2 regions of the Terribacillus aidingensis genome follow, and region 2 is predicted to be linked to the other one. Evidence: a T-box and tRNA genes for the amino acid it is inferred to sense, from the RefSeq annotation. Region 2 holds a T-box; the other holds one or more tRNA genes.

Region 1 (9,723 bases), 1.3 Mb from region 2:
GGCTTAGTGATCCGGCGGTGCCGTATGGAAGGGCCGTCGCTCAACGGATAAAAGCTACCCCGGGGATAACAGGCTTATCTCCCCCAAGAGTCCACATCGACGGGGAGGTTTGGCACCTCGATGTCGGCTCATCGCATCCTGGGGCTGTAGTCGGTCCCAAGGGTTGGGCTGTTCGCCCATTAAAGCGGTACGCGAGCTGGGTTCAGAACGTCGTGAGACAGTTCGGTCCCTATCCGTCGTGGGCGTTAGAAGTTTGAGAGGAGCTGTCCTTAGTACGAGAGGACCGGGATGGACGCACCGCTGGTGCACCAGTTGTTCCGCCAGGAGCATAGCTGGGTAGCTACGTGCGGAAGGGATAAGTGCTGAAAGCATCTAAGCATGAAGCCCCCCTCAAGATGAGACTTCTCATCATTTTAAATGAGTAAGATCCCTCAGAGACGATGAGGTAGATAGGTTCGAGGTGGAAGCGTGGTGACACGTGCAGCTGACGAATACTAATCGATCGAGGACTTAACTAAAACGAAAAGCGGAGGGAACCGCTTAGAAACGCAAGTATAAGTGAGAGGCCGGAAAGGGTGGTTTTACCCTTGCAGGGCTATCGCTTAGGCTGGAGTTTCTGGTTCCTGGAGCTGGATCTGACGAGTAAGTCAACGCCAAAGTCCAAGCACTCCGGTGCTTGGCTGCATGAAATGTCTGGCAGGACATGTTTCTTATCTAGTTTTGAAGGTTTACTTCAAAAAAAGTGTTGCTTTTCCTTTAAGGAAATGCTACAATATATCTTGTCCTTAATAAAAGGACAAACAGTAAATATCCGATCTGGTGGTAATAGCGAAGAGGTCACACCTGTTCCCATGCCGAACACAGCAGTTAAGCTCTTCAGCGCCGATGGTAGTTGGGTTCGCCCTGCGAGAGTAGGACGCTGCCAGGTGGATATATAATCCGGAGGATTAGCTCAGCTGGGAGAGCATCTGCCTTACAAGCAGAGGGTCGGCGGTTCGAGCCCGTCATCCTCCACCATTAGCCGGTCTAGCTCAATTGGTAGAGCAACTGACTTGTAATCAGTAGGTTGGGGGTTCAAGTCCTCTGGCCGGCACCATGTTAGAGCCATTAGCTCAGTTGGTAGAGCATCTGACTTTTAATCAGAGGGTCGAAGGTTCGAGTCCTTCATGGCTCACCATTCATTTTAATACTGTGCGTATTTAATCTATGCGGGTGTGGCGGAATTGGCAGACGCGCTAGACTTAGGATCTAGTGTCTTTATGACGTGGGGGTTCAAGTCCCTTCACCCGCACCATTTTAGATTAAACGCGGAAGTAGTTCAGTGGTAGAACATCACCTTGCCAAGGTGGGGGTCGCGGGTTCGAATCCCGTCTTCCGCTCCATAACTACTTAATCAACTAATTCAGCTTGCCGGGGTGGCGGAATTGGCAGACGCACAGGACTTAAAATCCTGCGGAGGGTTCCTCCGTGCCGGTTCGAGTCCGGCCCTCGGCACTTTAAATATGCGCCCGTAGCTCAATTGGATAGAGCGTTTGACTACGGATCAAAAGGTTAGGGGTTCGACTCCTCTCGGGCGCGCCATTACGGGAAGTAGCTCAGCTTGGTAGAGCACTTGGTTTGGGACCAAGGGGCCGCAGGTTCAAATCCTGTCTTCCCGACCACTATAACTTAAATATTGGGGCCTTAGCTCAGCTGGGAGAGCGCCTGCCTTGCACGCAGGAGGTCAGCGGTTCGATCCCGCTAGGCTCCACCATTTAATTTTTGTTAATTGATCTTTGAAAACTGAACAAAACAACCAATTACGAACTAAACGACATGATCGAAAGATCAACGTCAGCTCTAACGAGCAATGCATCAAAACTTTCATGGAGAGTTTGATCTTGGCTCAGGACGAACGCTGGCGGCGTGCCTAATACATGCAAGTCGAGCGCAGGAAACCAGTTGACCCCTTCGGGGTGATTCTGGTGGAATGAGCGGCGGACGGGTGAGTAACACGTGGGCAACCTGCCTGTAAGACTGGGATAACTTCGGGAAACCGGAGCTAATACCGGATAGTATTTCCTTTCTCCTGATTGGAAATGGAAAGACGGTTTCGGCTGTCACTTACAGATGGGCCCGCGGTGCATTAGCTAGTTGGCGGGGTAATGGCCCACCAAGGCGACGATGCATAGCCGACCTGAGAGGGTGATCGGCCACACTGGGACTGAGACACGGCCCAGACTCCTACGGGAGGCAGCAGTAGGGAATCTTCCGCAATGGACGAAAGTCTGACGGAGCAACGCCGCGTGAGCGATGAAGGCCTTCGGGTCGTAAAGCTCTGTTGTTAGGGAAGAACAAGTACGAGAGTAACTGCTCGTACCTTGACGGTACCTAACCAGAAAGCCCCGGCTAACTACGTGCCAGCAGCCGCGGTAATACGTAGGGGGCAAGCGTTGTCCGGAATTATTGGGCGTAAAGGGCTCGTAGGCGGTTTCTTAAGTCTGATGTGAAAGCCCACAGCTCAACTGTGGAGGGTCATTGGAAACTGGGGAACTTGAGTGCAGAAGAGGAGAGTGGAATTCCACGTGTAGCGGTGAAATGCGTAGATATGTGGAGGAACACCAGTGGCGAAGGCGACTCTCTGGTCTGTAACTGACGCTGAGGAGCGAAAGCGTGGGGAGCAAACAGGATTAGATACCCTGGTAGTCCACGCCGTAAACGATGAGTGCTAGGTGTTAGGGGGTTTCCGCCCCTTAGTGCTGAAGTTAACGCATTAAGCACTCCGCCTGGGGAGTACGGCCGCAAGGCTGAAACTCAAAAGAATTGACGGGGGCCCGCACAAGCGGTGGAGCATGTGGTTTAATTCGAAGCAACGCGAAGAACCTTACCAGGTCTTGACATCCGCTGACAACTCTGGAGACAGAGCGTTCCCTTCGGGGACAGCGTGACAGGTGGTGCATGGTTGTCGTCAGCTCGTGTCGTGAGATGTTGGGTTAAGTCCCGCAACGAGCGCAACCCTTGATTCTAGTTGCCAGCATTCAGTTGGGCACTCTAGAGTGACTGCCGGTGACAAACCGGAGGAAGGTGGGGATGACGTCAAATCATCATGCCCCTTATGACCTGGGCTACACACGTGCTACAATGGATGGTACAAAGGGCAGCGAAGCCGCGAGGCTAAGCGAATCCCATAAAACCATTCTCAGTTCGGATTGCAGGCTGCAACTCGCCTGCATGAAGCCGGAATCGCTAGTAATCGCGGATCAGCATGCCGCGGTGAATACGTTCCCGGGCCTTGTACACACCGCCCGTCACACCACGAGAGTTGGTAACACCCGAAGTCGGTGAGGTAACCTTTTGGAGCCAGCCGCCGAAGGTGGGATCAATGATTGGGGTGAAGTCGTAACAAGGTAGCCGTATCGGAAGGTGCGGCTGGATCACCTCCTTTCTAAGGATAATTGGAACTACTACTTCGTAGTAGACATCGTAATTGGTTGTTTGTTCAGTTTTGAGAGATCAATCTCTCTTGTGAACCTTGAAAACTAGATAAGAAACAACATGCCAGAACATCAAACTTTAAAGCCGACAATTTATTGTCGCGATTTATAGATTTATCATGCGTTATTAGTTAAGTGAAGAAGGGCGCACGGTGGATGCCTTGGCACTAGGAGCCGATGAAGGACGGGACTAACACCGATATGCTTCGGGGAGCTGTAAGTAAGCTTTGATCCGAAGATTTCCGAATGGGGGAACCCGCTATCCGTTATTGGATAGTACGTATCACTGAATACATAGGTGATACGAGGCAGACCCGGGGAACTGAAACATCTCATTACCCGGAGGAAGAGAAAGCAAATGCGATTTCCTGAGTAGCGGCGAGCGAAACGGAATTAGCCCAAACCAGAAGGCTTGCCTTCTGGGGTTGTAGGACACTCCTTTGGAGTTACAAAGAAACCATATAGACGAAGCGGCTTGGAATGGCCCGCCATAGAAGGTAAGAGCCCTGTATTTGAAATGTGGTTTCCTCCGGAGTGTATCCTGAGTACGGCGGAACACGTGAAATTCCGTCGGAATCCGGGAGGACCATCTCCCAAGGCTAAATACTCCCTAGTGACCGATAGTGAACCAGTACCGTGAGGGAAAGGTGAAAAGCACCCCGGAAGGGGAGTGAAATAGATCCTGAAACCGTGTGCCTACAAGTAGTCGAAGCCCGTTAATGGGTGACGGCGTACCTTTTGTAGAATGGACCGGCGAGTTACGATCCCCTGCAAGGTTAAGTTGTATAGACGGAGCCGCAGCGAAAGCGAGTCTGAATAGGGCGATATAGTAGGTGGTCGTAGACCCGAAACCGTGTGATCTACCCATGTCCAGGGTGAAGGTCAGGTAACACTGACTGGAGGCCCGAACCCACGCACGTTGAAAAGTGCGGGGATGAGGTGTGGGTAGGGGTGAAATGCCAATCGAACACGGAGATAGCTGGTTCTCTCCGAAATAGCTTTAGGGCTAGCCTCAAAGGATGATGGTTGGAGGTAGAGCACTGATTGGACTAGGGGCCCTCATCGGGTTACCGAATTCAGTCAAACTCCGAATGCCAATCAATCTACTTTGGGAGTCAGACTATGGGTGATAAGGTTCATGGTCGAAAGGGAAACAGCCCAGACCGCCAGCTAAGGTCCCAAAGTGTGTGTTAAGTGGAAAAGGATGTGGCGTTGCTTAGACAACCAGGATGTTGGCTTAGAAGCAGCCATCATTGAAAGAGTGCGTAATAGCTCACTGGTCGAGTGACGCTGCGCCGAAAATATACCGGGGCTAAACACACCACCGAAGCTGCGGATTGACATCTACGATGTCAGTGGTAGGAGAGCGTTCTAAGGGCAGTGAAGGTCGATCGTGAGGACGGCTGGAGCGCTTAGAAGTGAGAATGCCGGTATGAGTAGCGAAAAAAGAGTGAGAATCTCTTTCATCGAAAGCCCAAGGTTTCCTGAGGAAGGCTCGTCCGCTCAGGGTTAGTCGGGGCCTAAGCCGAGGCCGAAAGGCGTAGGCGATGGACAACAGGTTGATATTCCTGTACCACCTAAATCCGCTTGAACGATGGGGGGACGCAGGAGGATAGGGAAAGCGCGCTGCTGGTTATGCGCGTCCAAGCCGTGAGGAAGTTGAGCAGGCAAATCCACTCAACACTATTCCAGGCGGTTATGGGGAGGGAAATTTAGTACCGAAGTTCCTGATTTCACACTGCCAAGAAAAGCCTCTAGTGAGGAAATAGGTGCCCGTACCGCAAACCGACACAGGTAGGCACGGTGAGTAACCGAAGATGATCGGGAGAACTCTCGTTAAGGAACTCGGCAAAATGACCCCGTAACTTCGGGAGAAGGGGTGCTTCTTTTAAGGAGAAGCCGCAGTGAAAAGGCCCAAGCGACTGTTTAGCAAAAACACAGGTCTCTGCAAAGCCGTAAGGCGAAGTATAGGGGCTGACACCTGCCCGGTGCTGGAAGGTTAAGGGGAATGGTTAGGGACTTCGTCCCGAAGCTGTGAACCGAAGCCCCAGTAAACGGCGGCCGTAACTATAACGGTCCTAAGGTAGCGAAATTCCTTGTCGGGTAAGTTCCGACCCGCACGAAAGGTGCAACGACTTGGGCACTGTCTCAACGAGAGACCCGGTGAAATTATACTATGCGTGAAGATGCGCATTACCCGCGACAGGACGGAAAGACCCCGTGGAGCTTTACTGTAGCCTGATATGGAATGTTGGTACAGCTTGTACAGGATAGGTGGGAGCCTTAGAAGCCGGAGCGCCAGCTTCGGTGGAGGCATCCGTGGGATACCACCCTGGCTGTATTGACATTCTAACCCAGAACCGTTATCCGGTTCGGAGACAGTGTCAGGTGGGCAGTTTGACTGGGGCGGTCGCCTCCCAAAGAGTAACGGAGGCGCCCAAAGGTTCCCTCAGAATGGTTGGAAATCATTCGTAGCGTGCAAAGGCAGAAGGGAGCTTGACTGCGAGACCTACAAGTCGAGCAGGGACGAAAGTCGGGCTTAGTGATCCGGCGGTGCCGTATGGAAGGGCCGTCGCTCAACGGATAAAAGCTACCCCGGGGATAACAGGCTTATCTCCCCCAAGAGTCCACATCGACGGGGAGGTTTGGCACCTCGATGTCGGCTCATCGCATCCTGGGGCTGTAGTCGGTCCCAAGGGTTGGGCTGTTCGCCCATTAAAGCGGTACGCGAGCTGGGTTCAGAACGTCGTGAGACAGTTCGGTCCCTATCCGTCGTGGGCGTTAGAAGTTTGAGAGGAGCTGTCCTTAGTACGAGAGGACCGGGATGGACGCACCGCTGGTGCACCAGTTGTTCCGCCAGGAGCATAGCTGGGTAGCTACGTGCGGAAGGGATAAGTGCTGAAAGCATCTAAGCATGAAGCCCCCCTCAAGATGAGACTTCTCATCATTTTAAATGAGTAAGATCCCTCAGAGACGATGAGGTAGATAGGTTCGAGGTGGAAGCGTGGTGACACGTGCAGCTGACGAATACTAATCGATCGAGGACTTAACTAAAACGAAAAGCGGAGGGAACCGCTTAGAAACGCAAGTATAAGTGAGAGGCCGGAAAGGGTGATTTTACCCTTGCAGGGCTAACGCTTAGGCTGGAGTTTCTGGTTCCTGGAGCTGGATCTGACGAGTAAGTCAACGCCAAAGTCCAAGCACTCCGGTGCTTGGCCGCATGAAATGTCTGGCAGGACATGTTTCTTATCTAGTTTTGAGGGTTCATTCAATTGAATTCTTGCATTGTCTGGTGGTAATAGCGAAGAGGTCACACCTGTTCCCATGCCGAACACAGCAGTTAAGCTCTTCAGCGCCGATGGTAGTTGGGTTCGCCCTGCGAGAGTAGGACGCTGCCAGGCAAGATAAAAGCTCCTGATAGGTTATTCAATAACTTATCAGGAGCTTTTTTGTATGTCTTGCTTTATACCCTTGGCAATTGGGGAATATAAATACTTCATACTATTATGTCGATATTCATATACTGCAAGAGAGAGAAAGAAGGGAAGCATAGATGGAGCATTACTTTAATGATCAATTTCTAACCGTAATGATGAAAATTATAATAGCAGTATTCCTTTCGGGGGCTATCGGGATGGAACGGGGAATGGGCAATCACCACGCGGGTTTGCGCACACATATTCTTGTAGGTGTCGGGTCCTGCCTGATGATGATTCTGTCTTTATATGGCTTTACGGACTTCAGTAAGGAACATGATTATGTCCAATTCGACCCCGCCCGTATACCTTCGTATGTGATCAGCGGTATCGGATTCCTCGGAGCAGGAACAATACTGGTTAATGGTACGACTGTACGAGGACTTACGACAGCTGCCTCTGTCTGGACAGTAGCAGGACTTGGACTTGTTATAGGAGCAGGAATGTATATGGAAGCAGTATTCACTACTATCATCATCCTGCTGATTCTAATTTTCCTGAATAATTTTGAGAAGCTGTTTTTATCAAGTAAAAAGCAAAAAGCTTACTGTTTGGATATCGAACTAGATAGAGATGAAAGTGTAGGTCCTATCATGGAAATCCTCGAACGTCATCATATGGCATTAACTAACATGGAGATGAGAAAACATCATCATGACAGCAGAATGCTGCATATTGAGCTGGCAACGCGTCACGCTATTAATGAAATGGAACTCTTTGAGGAAATAACTAACCTGACAAATATCCGATCAGTGAGCACAGTAAAAAGTTAAAACCCTTTTAAGGGTTTTTTTCTGTTATTAGAGGCTATGCTAGGGATGAAGAGCTTTGCATTCCTCCTGCAAAATGTATATAATAAAGTCAAAGATAGTCAAAGTCAAAGGGAAGGGAGGCGACTTGTGTGAGCAATATATCGGACATCATTGAAGCTTACCTAAAGCAGATACTTCAATCGACGGATACGCAGGAAGTGGAAATAAAGAGAAGTGAAGTAGCTAATCGTTTTCAGTGCGTGCCATCACAAATAAACTATGTAATAAAGACGAGATTCACTGTTGAGAAAGGGTATCTAGTCGAGAGTAAGCGTGGCGGCGGCGGTTATATTCGTATCATTCGGGTAAAGCACCATACAGAAGCAAGTTTGATAGATGATGTAATCGAAATGGTGCAGCCGCGTGTATCACAGCAGACTGCCAATAGTATTATTGAACGGCTTGCTGAGGAGAAGATACTGACTGAAAGGGAAGCGAAGATCATGCTGAGAGCAACCAGCCGGGAAACACTAGCCTTTCCTCTTCCGCTTCGTGATGAAGTCAGGTCCCGTATTTTAGTTTCAATGCTGACTGCTATCAAGTACTAGTCAGATAAGGAGGGCATCAGGATGGAATGTCAAGAATGTCATATAAGACCAGCAACCTTGCATTTAACAAATGTCGTCAACGGACAGAAGACAGAAATGCATGTTTGCGAGCAATGTGCAAAAGAGAATGGATATGTCTCCTACGGCCAAGAAGGGTATTCCCTGCATAACTTATTATCTGGTCTATTCCATATGAACCCATCGACTGTTCAAGGACATAAACACTTCTCACAAGTTCCATCAGCGCTTGCTTGCCCCAAGTGCGGACTGACATATAATGAGTTCACCAGATTGGGGAAATTCGGCTGTGCTTCCTGCTATGAAACTTTTGAAGACAATCTGAATCCTATCTTCCGCCGTGTACACAGTGGTAATACAAAACACGAAGGGAAGATACCGAAGCGGATGGGAAGCGGTATAGAGAAAAAACGGAAGATCGCAGCATACCGGGAATCCATGCTGCAATACATCCAGGAGGAAGAATTTGAGAAAGCAGCAGAGCTCCGCGATAAAATACGCTCGCTGGAGCAGCAGACAGATGAACAGGAAGAGGGTGAAAGCTAATGTCACTTGAAAAGTTCATGAGTGATGCTATCAGCCCTTGGATGAAAGAAAATGGACCGGACTGTGATATCGTCATGAGCAGCCGAATCCGGCTGGCCAGAAACTTTGAAAATCGTACCTTTCCACTGATAGCTAAAGCGGAGGATTTGGATGATGTACTGAATTTCTTCCAGGATAGTTATCAAGATACTGATTTTAATGATCGAGGGAAGATGCAATTCTTACGTATAGCTGATTTATCTCCGATTGAGAAGAAGGTATTCGTCGAAAAACACTTGATAAGTCCGCATTTGGCAGAACATGCGGAGGAGGCAGGAGTTTTGCTATTCGAAAGCGAACAAGTCTCTATCATGGTAAATGAAGAAGATCACCTGCGCATCCAGCTGTACCTGCCTGGCTTCCAGCTGAAAAAGGCACTTTCAGAAGCTTTTGAGGTGGACGATTGGCTTGAGCAGAAGATAACTTATGCATTCGATGAGGAAAGAGGGTATCTTACTACTTGCCCGACGAATGTAGGAACTGGACTGCGGGCCTCGGTAATGATGCATCTGCCTGCATTGACCATGACACATCAAATGAATCGGCTGACACCAGCAATCAACCAGCTCGGACTTGTCGTGCGCGGCATCTACGGCGAAGGCACCGAGGCGCAGGGCAATATTTATCAGATCTCCAACCAAATCACTTTAGGGAAATCAGAACAGGATATTGTAGAGGATCTGGAGAGTGTAGTGAGCCAGTTGATCGAGCAGGAGAGGCAGGCTCGCCAGACTTTGACAGAGGAGCTGAGCATCCAGCTGGAGGATCGGATCTTCCGGTCTTACGGAACATTGCGGTACAGCCGTATTAT
Region 2 (9,723 bases):
TATCCCTTCCGCACGTAGCTACCCAGCTATGCTCCTGGCGGAACAACTGGTGCACCAGCGGTGCGTCCATCCCGGTCCTCTCGTACTAAGGACAGCTCCTCTCAAACTTCTAACGCCCACGACGGATAGGGACCGAACTGTCTCACGACGTTCTGAACCCAGCTCGCGTACCGCTTTAATGGGCGAACAGCCCAACCCTTGGGACCGACTACAGCCCCAGGATGCGATGAGCCGACATCGAGGTGCCAAACCTCCCCGTCGATGTGGACTCTTGGGGGAGATAAGCCTGTTATCCCCGGGGTAGCTTTTATCCGTTGAGCGACGGCCCTTCCATACGGCACCGCCGGATCACTAAGCCCGACTTTCGTCCCTGCTCGACTTGTAGGTCTCGCAGTCAAGCTCCCTTCTGCCTTTGCACGCTACGAATGATTTCCAACCATTCTGAGGGAACCTTTGGGCGCCTCCGTTACTCTTTGGGAGGCGACCGCCCCAGTCAAACTGCCCACCTGACACTGTCTCCGAACCGGATAACGGTTCTGGGTTAGAATGTCAATACAGCCAGGGTGGTATCCCACGGATGCCTCCACCGAAGCTGGCGCTCCGGCTTCTAAGGCTCCCACCTATCCTGTACAAGCTGTACCAACATTCCATATCAGGCTACAGTAAAGCTCCACGGGGTCTTTCCGTCCTGTCGCGGGTAATGCGCATCTTCACGCATAGTATAATTTCACCGGGTCTCTCGTTGAGACAGTGCCCAAGTCGTTGCACCTTTCGTGCGGGTCGGAACTTACCCGACAAGGAATTTCGCTACCTTAGGACCGTTATAGTTACGGCCGCCGTTTACTGGGGCTTCGGTTCACAGCTTCGGGACGAAGTCCCTAACCATTCCCCTTAACCTTCCAGCACCGGGCAGGTGTCAGCCCCTATACTTCGCCTTACGGCTTTGCAGAGACCTGTGTTTTTGCTAAACAGTCGCTTGGGCCTTTTCACTGCGGCTTCTCCTTAAAAGAAGCACCCCTTCTCCCGAAGTTACGGGGTCATTTTGCCGAGTTCCTTAACGAGAGTTCTCCCGATCATCTTCGGTTACTCACCGTGCCTACCTGTGTCGGTTTGCGGTACGGGCACCTATTTCCTCACTAGAGGCTTTTCTTGGCAGTGTGAAATCAGGAACTTCGGTACTAAATTTCCCTCCCCATAACCGCCTGGAATAGTGTTGAGTGGATTTGCCTGCTCAACTTCCTCACGGCTTGGACGCGCATAACCAGCAGCGCGCTTTCCCTATCCTCCTGCGTCCCCCCATCGTTCAAGCGGATTTAGGTGGTACAGGAATATCAACCTGTTGTCCATCGCCTACGCCTTTCGGCCTCGGCTTAGGCCCCGACTAACCCTGAGCGGACGAGCCTTCCTCAGGAAACCTTGGGCTTTCGATGAAAGAGATTCTCACTCTTTTTTCGCTACTCATACCGGCATTCTCACTTCTAAGCGCTCCAGCCGTCCTCACGATCGACCTTCACTGCCCTTAGAACGCTCTCCTACCACTGACATCGTAGATGTCAATCCGCAGCTTCGGTGGTGTGTTTAGCCCCGGTATATTTTCGGCGCAGCGTCACTCGACCAGTGAGCTATTACGCACTCTTTCAATGATGGCTGCTTCTAAGCCAACATCCTGGTTGTCTAAGCAACGCCACATCCTTTTCCACTTAACACACACTTTGGGACCTTAGCTGGCGGTCTGGGCTGTTTCCCTTTCGACCATGAACCTTATCACCCATAGTCTGACTCCCAAAGTAGATTGATTGGCATTCGGAGTTTGACTGAATTCGGTAACCCGATGAGGGCCCCTAGTCCAATCAGTGCTCTACCTCCAACCATCATCCTTTGAGGCTAGCCCTAAAGCTATTTCGGAGAGAACCAGCTATCTCCGTGTTCGATTGGCATTTCACCCCTACCCACACCTCATCCCCGCACTTTTCAACGTGCGTGGGTTCGGGCCTCCAGTCAGTGTTACCTGACCTTCACCCTGGACATGGGTAGATCACACGGTTTCGGGTCTACGACCACCTACTATATCGCCCTATTCAGACTCGCTTTCGCTGCGGCTCCGTCTATACAACTTAACCTTGCAGGGGATCGTAACTCGCCGGTCCATTCTACAAAAGGTACGCCGTCACCCATTAACGGGCTTCGACTACTTGTAGGCACACGGTTTCAGGATCTATTTCACTCCCCTTCCGGGGTGCTTTTCACCTTTCCCTCACGGTACTGGTTCACTATCGGTCACTAGGGAGTATTTAGCCTTGGGAGATGGTCCTCCCGGATTCCGACGGAATTTCACGTGTTCCGCCGTACTCAGGATACACTCCGGAGGAAACCACATTTCAAGTACAGGGCTCTTACCTTCTATGGCGGGCCATTCCAAGCCGCTTCGTCTATATGGTTTCTTTGTAACTCCAAAGGAGTGTCCTACAACCCCAGAAGGCAAGCCTTCTGGTTTGGGCTAATTCCGTTTCGCTCGCCGCTACTCAGGAAATCGCATTTGCTTTCTCTTCCTCCGGGTAATGAGATGTTTCAGTTCCCCGGGTCTGCCTCGTATCACCTATGTATTCAGTGATACGTACTATCCAATAACGGATAGCGGGTTCCCCCATTCGGAAATCTTCGGATCAAAGCTTACTTACAGCTCCCCGAAGCATATCGGTGTTAGTCCCGTCCTTCATCGGCTCCTAGTGCCAAGGCATCCACCGTGCGCCCTTCTTCACTTAACTAATAACGCATGATAAATCTATAAATCGCGACAATAAATTGTCGGCTTTAAAGTTTGATGTTCTGGCATGTTGTTTCTTATCTAGTTTTCAAGGTTCACAAGAGAGATTGATCTCTCAAAACTGAACAAACAACCAATTACGATGTCTACTACGAAGTAGTAGTTCCAATTATCCTTAGAAAGGAGGTGATCCAGCCGCACCTTCCGATACGGCTACCTTGTTACGACTTCACCCCAATCATTGATCCCACCTTCGGCGGCTGGCTCCAAAAGGTTACCTCACCGACTTCGGGTGTTACCAACTCTCGTGGTGTGACGGGCGGTGTGTACAAGGCCCGGGAACGTATTCACCGCGGCATGCTGATCCGCGATTACTAGCGATTCCGGCTTCATGCAGGCGAGTTGCAGCCTGCAATCCGAACTGAGAATGGTTTTATGGGATTCGCTTAGCCTCGCGGCTTTGCTGCCCTTTGTACCATCCATTGTAGCACGTGTGTAGCCCAGGTCATAAGGGGCATGATGATTTGACGTCATCCCCACCTTCCTCCGGTTTGTCACCGGCAGTCACTCTAGAGTGCCCAACTGAATGCTGGCAACTAGAATCAAGGGTTGCGCTCGTTGCGGGACTTAACCCAACATCTCACGACACGAGCTGACGACAACCATGCACCACCTGTCACGCTGTCCCCGAAGGGAACGCTCTGTCTCCAGAGTTGTCAGCGGATGTCAAGACCTGGTAAGGTTCTTCGCGTTGCTTCGAATTAAACCACATGCTCCACCGCTTGTGCGGGCCCCCGTCAATTCTTTTGAGTTTCAGCCTTGCGGCCGTACTCCCCAGGCGGAGTGCTTAATGCGTTAACTTCAGCACTAAGGGGCGGAAACCCCCTAACACCTAGCACTCATCGTTTACGGCGTGGACTACCAGGGTATCTAATCCTGTTTGCTCCCCACGCTTTCGCTCCTCAGCGTCAGTTACAGACCAGAGAGTCGCCTTCGCCACTGGTGTTCCTCCACATATCTACGCATTTCACCGCTACACGTGGAATTCCACTCTCCTCTTCTGCACTCAAGTTCCCCAGTTTCCAATGACCCTCCACAGTTGAGCTGTGGGCTTTCACATCAGACTTAAGAAACCGCCTACGAGCCCTTTACGCCCAATAATTCCGGACAACGCTTGCCCCCTACGTATTACCGCGGCTGCTGGCACGTAGTTAGCCGGGGCTTTCTGGTTAGGTACCGTCAAGGTACGAGCAGTTACTCTCGTACTTGTTCTTCCCTAACAACAGAGCTTTACGACCCGAAGGCCTTCATCGCTCACGCGGCGTTGCTCCGTCAGACTTTCGTCCATTGCGGAAGATTCCCTACTGCTGCCTCCCGTAGGAGTCTGGGCCGTGTCTCAGTCCCAGTGTGGCCGATCACCCTCTCAGGTCGGCTATGCATCGTCGCCTTGGTGGGCCATTACCCCGCCAACTAGCTAATGCACCGCGGGCCCATCTGTAAGTGACAGCCGAAACCGTCTTTCCATTTCCAATCAGGAGAAAGGAAATACTATCCGGTATTAGCTCCGGTTTCCCGAAGTTATCCCAGTCTTACAGGCAGGTTGCCCACGTGTTACTCACCCGTCCGCCGCTCATTCCGCCAGAATCACCCCGAAGGGGTCAACTGGTTTCCTGCGCTCGACTTGCATGTATTAGGCACGCCGCCAGCGTTCGTCCTGAGCCAAGATCAAACTCTCCATGAAAGTTTTGATGCATTGCTCGTTAGAGCTGACGTTGATCTTGCGATCATGTCGTTTAGTTCGTAATTGGTTGTTTTGTTCAGTTTTCAAAGATCAATGACTGCCTTGCGACAGTAACTCTATACTATCACCATGTTTCGATACTGTCAATACTAGTTTAAAAGAAATATAGAATATCTGCGAGGAAGCCGTCGAACCGTCTTCCTCGCAGTGCTTTTACCTATTTAAAGACGAGTTCGCCTTTCCATTCCAGCATTCCGCCATCCATATTGATCACATCATAGCCTTGGTTCTCCATAAACGCAGCAGCATTCATGCTTCGGTGACCGCCGCGGCAGACAAGTACATATGTGTCGTCCATCGGTAATTCAGGCAGTTTCTCAGGTATTTGCTGCAGCGGGATATGAATTGCTCCAGGAATCATACCTTGCTCTACTTCTTCATCTTCCCGTACATCAATCACTTTATAGGAAGAGGTGCCATTTTCAATTAGTTGATCCAATTCTTCCGGTTGTATATTCCGCATGTTCAGTTCCCCTTTACTTAAAATAGAATCCCTTCCGTAAAACAGAAGGGATTCGCTTATCAGTTTGCTACTACATTGACTAGCTTGCCTGGAACGACAATCACTTTACGGACAGTCTTTCCTTCCAGCCAGCTTTTCATTTGTTCGTCGTTTAGTGCTATTTTCTCAAGTTCTTCTTTTGAAGCATCATGAGGCACCATAACTTTTGATCGCACTTTACCCATTGCCTGTAATACGATTTCGATTTCTTGTTCAACAAGCTTCGACTCATCATGGACCGGCCATTCTGCAAACGTTATCGTATCTTCATGACCAAGTTTACTCCATAGCTCCTCTGCAATATGCGGTGCCACCGGTGAAAGTAATTTCATGAATCCTTCCGCAAATTCGCGCGGGATGACAGGAGCTTTGTAACAATCATTGATGAATACCATCAATTGAGAGATACCTGTATTGAAGCGCAAAGCTTCAAAGTCCTCTGTCACTTTTTTGACAGTCTCATGATACGTTTTTTGCAGATCTTCCGACTCTGTGTCCTGTACTTTCTCCGAAAGTTCTCCTGCTTCTGTGATAAACAATCGCCATACACGATCAAGGAATCGACGGGAGCCATCCAATCCATTTTCAGACCAAGCAATGGAAGCATCCAACGGCCCCATGAACATTTCGTATAGACGAAGTGTATCTGCACCGTGGGAATCGATAACATCATCAGGGTTCACCACGTTACCTTTGGATTTACTCATCTTTTCATTATTTTCTCCAAGGATCATTCCTTGATTATATAACTTTTGGAAAGGTTCTTTTGTCGGCACAGCACCGATATCAAACAAGAACTTGTGCCAGAAACGTGCATACAGCAAGTGAAGCACAGCATGCTCTGCTCCCCCGATATAGACGTCAACCGGCAGCCATTTCTTCAGCGTCTCAAAATCAGCAAGCTTCTCCGGGTTCTTCGGATCGATATAACGAAGGAAGTACCAGCAGCTTCCTGCCCATTGCGGCATTGTATGTGTTTCGCGCTTCCCTTTCTTGCCTGTTTCAGGATCAGTGACATTCACCCATTCCGTAATATTTGCAAGCGGGGACTCACCAGTACCGGATGATTTGATTTCATCTGTTTTCGGCAAAACAAGTGGAAGCTCTTCCTCCGGCACACTTGTCATTGTGCCATCTTCCCAATGGATGACTGGAATCGGCTCACCCCAGTAGCGCTGACGGCTGAAAATCCAGTCACGCAGACGGTAGCTGATTTTTTTCGAACCTTGTTTGTTTTCTTCCAGCCAAGCAATTGCTGCAGATATTGCATCTTGTTTATTCATACCATCAAGGAAATCAGAATTGATATGTGCTCCCTCACCAGTATGAGCTTCATTTTCTATGTCAGCACCTTCGATAACTGCCTTGATCGGCAAATCGAAAGTCTTTGCAAATTCATAGTCGCGTTCATCATGAGCAGGTACAGCCATGATAGCTCCGGAACCATAACTCATAAGTACATAATCCGCAATCCAGATCGGCATTTTCTCGCCATTGACCGGGTTGATTGCATATGCTCCTGTAAAGACACCAGTTTTCTCTTTCGCAAGATCTGTACGTTCCAAATCACTTTTCGCAGCAACTTCTTGTTTGTATGCTTCGACAGCCTCCTGTTGTGCCTCAGTAGTAATTTTATCAACTAAAGGGTGCTCTGGGGACAGTACCGCGAATGTAGCACCGAACAAAGTATCCGGACGAGTCGTAAACACATCGAAACTTTCATCAGTGCCTTCTATACGGAATGTTACTTCCGCACCTTCCGAGCGTCCAATCCAATTGCGCTGCATTTCTTTCAAGCTTTCCGGCCAGTCAAGTTCATCCAAGTCTTCTAGCAGGCGATCGGCATAAGCAGTAATACGAAGCACCCATTGCTTCATCGGCTTGCGGATGACAGGATGTCCGCCCCGTTCACTCTTTCCGTCGATGACTTCTTCATTGGAAAGTACAGTACCAAGAGCTGGACACCAGTTCACTGCTACCTCATCCACATAAGCAAGACCCTTTTTATACAATTGAAGGAAAATCCATTGTGTCCATTTATAGTATTCTGGATCTGTCGTATTAACTTCACGATCCCAATCGTAAGAGAACCCAAGCTCCTTGATCTGTCTTGTGAAGGTCGCGATATTCTTTTTCGTGAATTCTTCCGGATCATTTCCAGTGTCGAGCGCGTACTGCTCTGCAGGTAATCCGAAAGCATCCCAACCGATTGGATGCAGTACTTCATAGCCTTGCATCCGTTTCATGCGAGACAGAATATCTGTAGCTGTATAGCCTTCAGGATGCCCTACATGCAAACCCGCACCGGATGGATAAGGAAACATATCCAGGGCATAAAACTTTTGTTTTTCAGAGGAAGTATCTGTTTTGAATGTTTTATTTTCTTCCCAATAAGCTTGCCATTTCTTTTCGATTTCATGATGATTGAATGACATATCGTGTGCCTCCTGTACTCTCTTCAACTTGAACAATCTGACCGTGAAGCAAAGAAAAAAGCCCCTCATCCCAATAATGGGACGAGAGACTTCTCCCGCGGTACCACCCAACTTAGCGCTAATTGCGCCCGCTCGACATTCCTTAACGCGGAAAACGGCAAAAAGTACTGGCAGTTCCCTTTTGCAATTACGAAGGCGAGTTCACAAGATGCTGGGACGGCTTGCACCGGAATGCCGTCTCTCTTAAACCAAGCAGAGCTTGCTACTACTCCTTCTCCTCATCGTTCACAGTATTGTTGTGTCCAGTGTACGGAACTGGACTGCATTTGTCAAGATTCGGCAGCTTCCGTCCGGAACACCGAAACAGCCTCCTGCAGTTCACGTGTTACACGGTCAAGCTGACCGACTGTAATTGCCAGCTGCTCATATGCTCCATACTGGGCATTGGTGGAATGATGGACGATATCGGTCTTCGCAGTATTTTCCTGAAGGGTACTGCTGATTTGTTCTACCCTGCCTAGTACCTCAGCTCCCAGTCGCTCCGATTGGATGCTGCCGCTTTGGATTTGCTGCAGCCGATTCGAGATGGACTGAAACTTTTCTTCAATCTCCATGAATGAGCTTTCCATACTTTCCATAGAAGCTGTTTCCGCTTTGGCAATTTCATGGCCGAATTGCACAGCTTCGGATAAACTCATAGTACCCTGTCGAATCGACCCTACCGTCTGATAAATAGCATCTGCAGATGATTTGGACTCATCCGCCAGTTTTCTAATTTCATCTGCAACGACAGCAAAGCCTTTCCCCGCTTCACCCGCTCTTGCAGCCTCAATTGCGGCGTTTAGCGCAAGCAGATTGGTCTGTTCAGCTACAGAGGATACCGATGCTACCATTTGCTCGATTTGCTGGGAGTATTGGATGAAACCTCGAAGCGATGCTTCCATCAAGTCTCTGCTTTCTCCGTTTTTGACCATGAGCTGCTGCTGGTTATGTACAGTTTCCCTGCCGCGCACCGCTGCCTCAGACGCAAGTTTACCCAGTGCGACTGTTTCTGTAGCAAACGCACTGTTTGCACTGCCTTGCTTATCCATCTGCTCTATCAGCGTCACCGTCTGCTGCAAATCTGCTGAAATACGCTGCGATCCGGAAGTGATTTCCCCAACTGAAGCAGCAATTTCTTTATGGAGCCCCTGTAGATTCTGGTTGTCTTTATCAATTTCAACAGACATTCCAGCTACTTCATCACTGGCCTTCTCAATGGAACCAATCAAATTCTTCAACTGCTCCGTCATTTGTCCGAAGGCTTGGTTCATCTCACTGATTTCCAGACTACCTGTTTTCTCTAACGGTCCCACCGTTAGATCACCCGCTGCAATTTGGTTCGTCCTGGATGCGAGTGCCAATAGGGGATCTGCAATCGACTTACTCGTTCTTCGAGATGTGTAGTTTGTGATAACTATGAGCAGCAATACGCCTATAACAGACACCACAATCACAAATGTAATCTGATTCTGCAGGGCAAGCTGTTCATCCTCATAAGCTGCTGTACTGTATGCGTTCGCCATATAAATATCATTCAGCAGTCCTTGGACACGGCTTGATAACCGCAGCGCATCCATCTCATTCACATTAGTCAGCAGACTCGTTACTTCTGCCTGCCAGTCATCATATTTTTCCTTTCCCGCCTCAAGATATGCTGCTGACTGCCCTTCCGATGATTGCAAAAGCTGCTTGAAGCTTGAATTGCTTTGTTCCATGTAAGAGCGTAAATCAGCCGCGGAAGCATCCGTGCGGATTGTAGTCGTATTCCGCAGTACCTGTCCGGCATTGTTCAGCTGACTGTCAAGCTGTTGGAGGTGAAGGAGATGCTGAACTTGCTCATAACTCGAAGCATTGATCCTTATCATACTGAAAATGATAAAAGCAATGAGCGCCAATGCCAAAGCACTCGTCCCTGCTGCCTGCAGGAATAGTTTCCGTGTCAGTTTCATTTAGCTCACTCCGATTCTAACAGCTTTTGTGTCGCTGTATGGACTTTCCCTTCAACTGTGTCGGTAATACTGACAACAGCGATAGGACTTAACCCGACAGCCTGCTCTTCTAAACCGATCATATGATTTTCAGGCAACTCTTTACCTTTTGATAACCGTTCAAGAAAATCAAATATAATATGATCAATTTGCACCTGAGCAGACGTGACGACATTTTCAGGAGCGAGATA

The links. A T-box is a leader RNA that pairs with one kind of tRNA and senses whether it is charged. The one in region 2 lies ahead of leuS (leucine--tRNA ligase), so its partner is inferred to be a tRNA-Leu.
Region 1: it encodes a tRNA-Leu, which carries the amino acid that the T-box ahead of leuS (leucine--tRNA ligase) is inferred to sense. The anticodon was not compared.

The regions. Positions count from the first base shown of each region.
Region 1 is NZ_CP159996.1:4,277-13,999, forward strand. It holds rRNA gene ABXS78_RS00010 (23S ribosomal RNA) at 1-518, shown strand, start outside; rRNA gene rrf (5S ribosomal RNA) at 816-928, shown strand; tRNA gene ABXS78_RS00020 (tRNA-Val) at 942-1,017, shown strand; tRNA gene ABXS78_RS00025 (tRNA-Thr) at 1,021-1,096, shown strand; tRNA gene ABXS78_RS00030 (tRNA-Lys) at 1,102-1,177, shown strand; tRNA gene ABXS78_RS00035 (tRNA-Leu) at 1,209-1,294, shown strand; tRNA gene ABXS78_RS00040 (tRNA-Gly) at 1,308-1,382, shown strand; tRNA gene ABXS78_RS00045 (tRNA-Leu) at 1,410-1,494, shown strand; tRNA gene ABXS78_RS00050 (tRNA-Arg) at 1,505-1,581, shown strand; tRNA gene ABXS78_RS00055 (tRNA-Pro) at 1,585-1,661, shown strand; tRNA gene ABXS78_RS00060 (tRNA-Ala) at 1,678-1,753, shown strand; rRNA gene ABXS78_RS00065 (16S ribosomal RNA) at 1,863-3,424, shown strand; rRNA gene ABXS78_RS00070 (23S ribosomal RNA) at 3,603-6,527, shown strand; rRNA gene rrf (5S ribosomal RNA) at 6,762-6,874, shown strand; gene ABXS78_RS00080 (MgtC/SapB family protein) at 7,027-7,722, shown strand; gene ABXS78_RS00085 (CtsR family transcriptional regulator) at 7,851-8,309, shown strand; gene ABXS78_RS00090 (UvrB/UvrC motif-containing protein) at 8,331-8,873, shown strand; gene ABXS78_RS00095 (protein arginine kinase) at 8,873-9,723, shown strand, end outside.
Region 2 is NZ_CP159996.1:2,291,187-2,300,909, forward strand. It holds rRNA gene ABXS78_RS12110 (23S ribosomal RNA) at 1-2,765, opposite strand, end outside; rRNA gene ABXS78_RS12115 (16S ribosomal RNA) at 2,944-4,505, opposite strand; gene ABXS78_RS12120 (rhodanese-like domain-containing protein) at 4,723-5,028, opposite strand; gene leuS (leucine--tRNA ligase) at 5,088-7,502, opposite strand; T-box leader at 7,577-7,790, opposite strand; gene ABXS78_RS12130 (methyl-accepting chemotaxis protein) at 7,832-9,493, opposite strand; gene ABXS78_RS12135 (BMP family ABC transporter substrate-binding protein) at 9,499-9,723, opposite strand, start outside.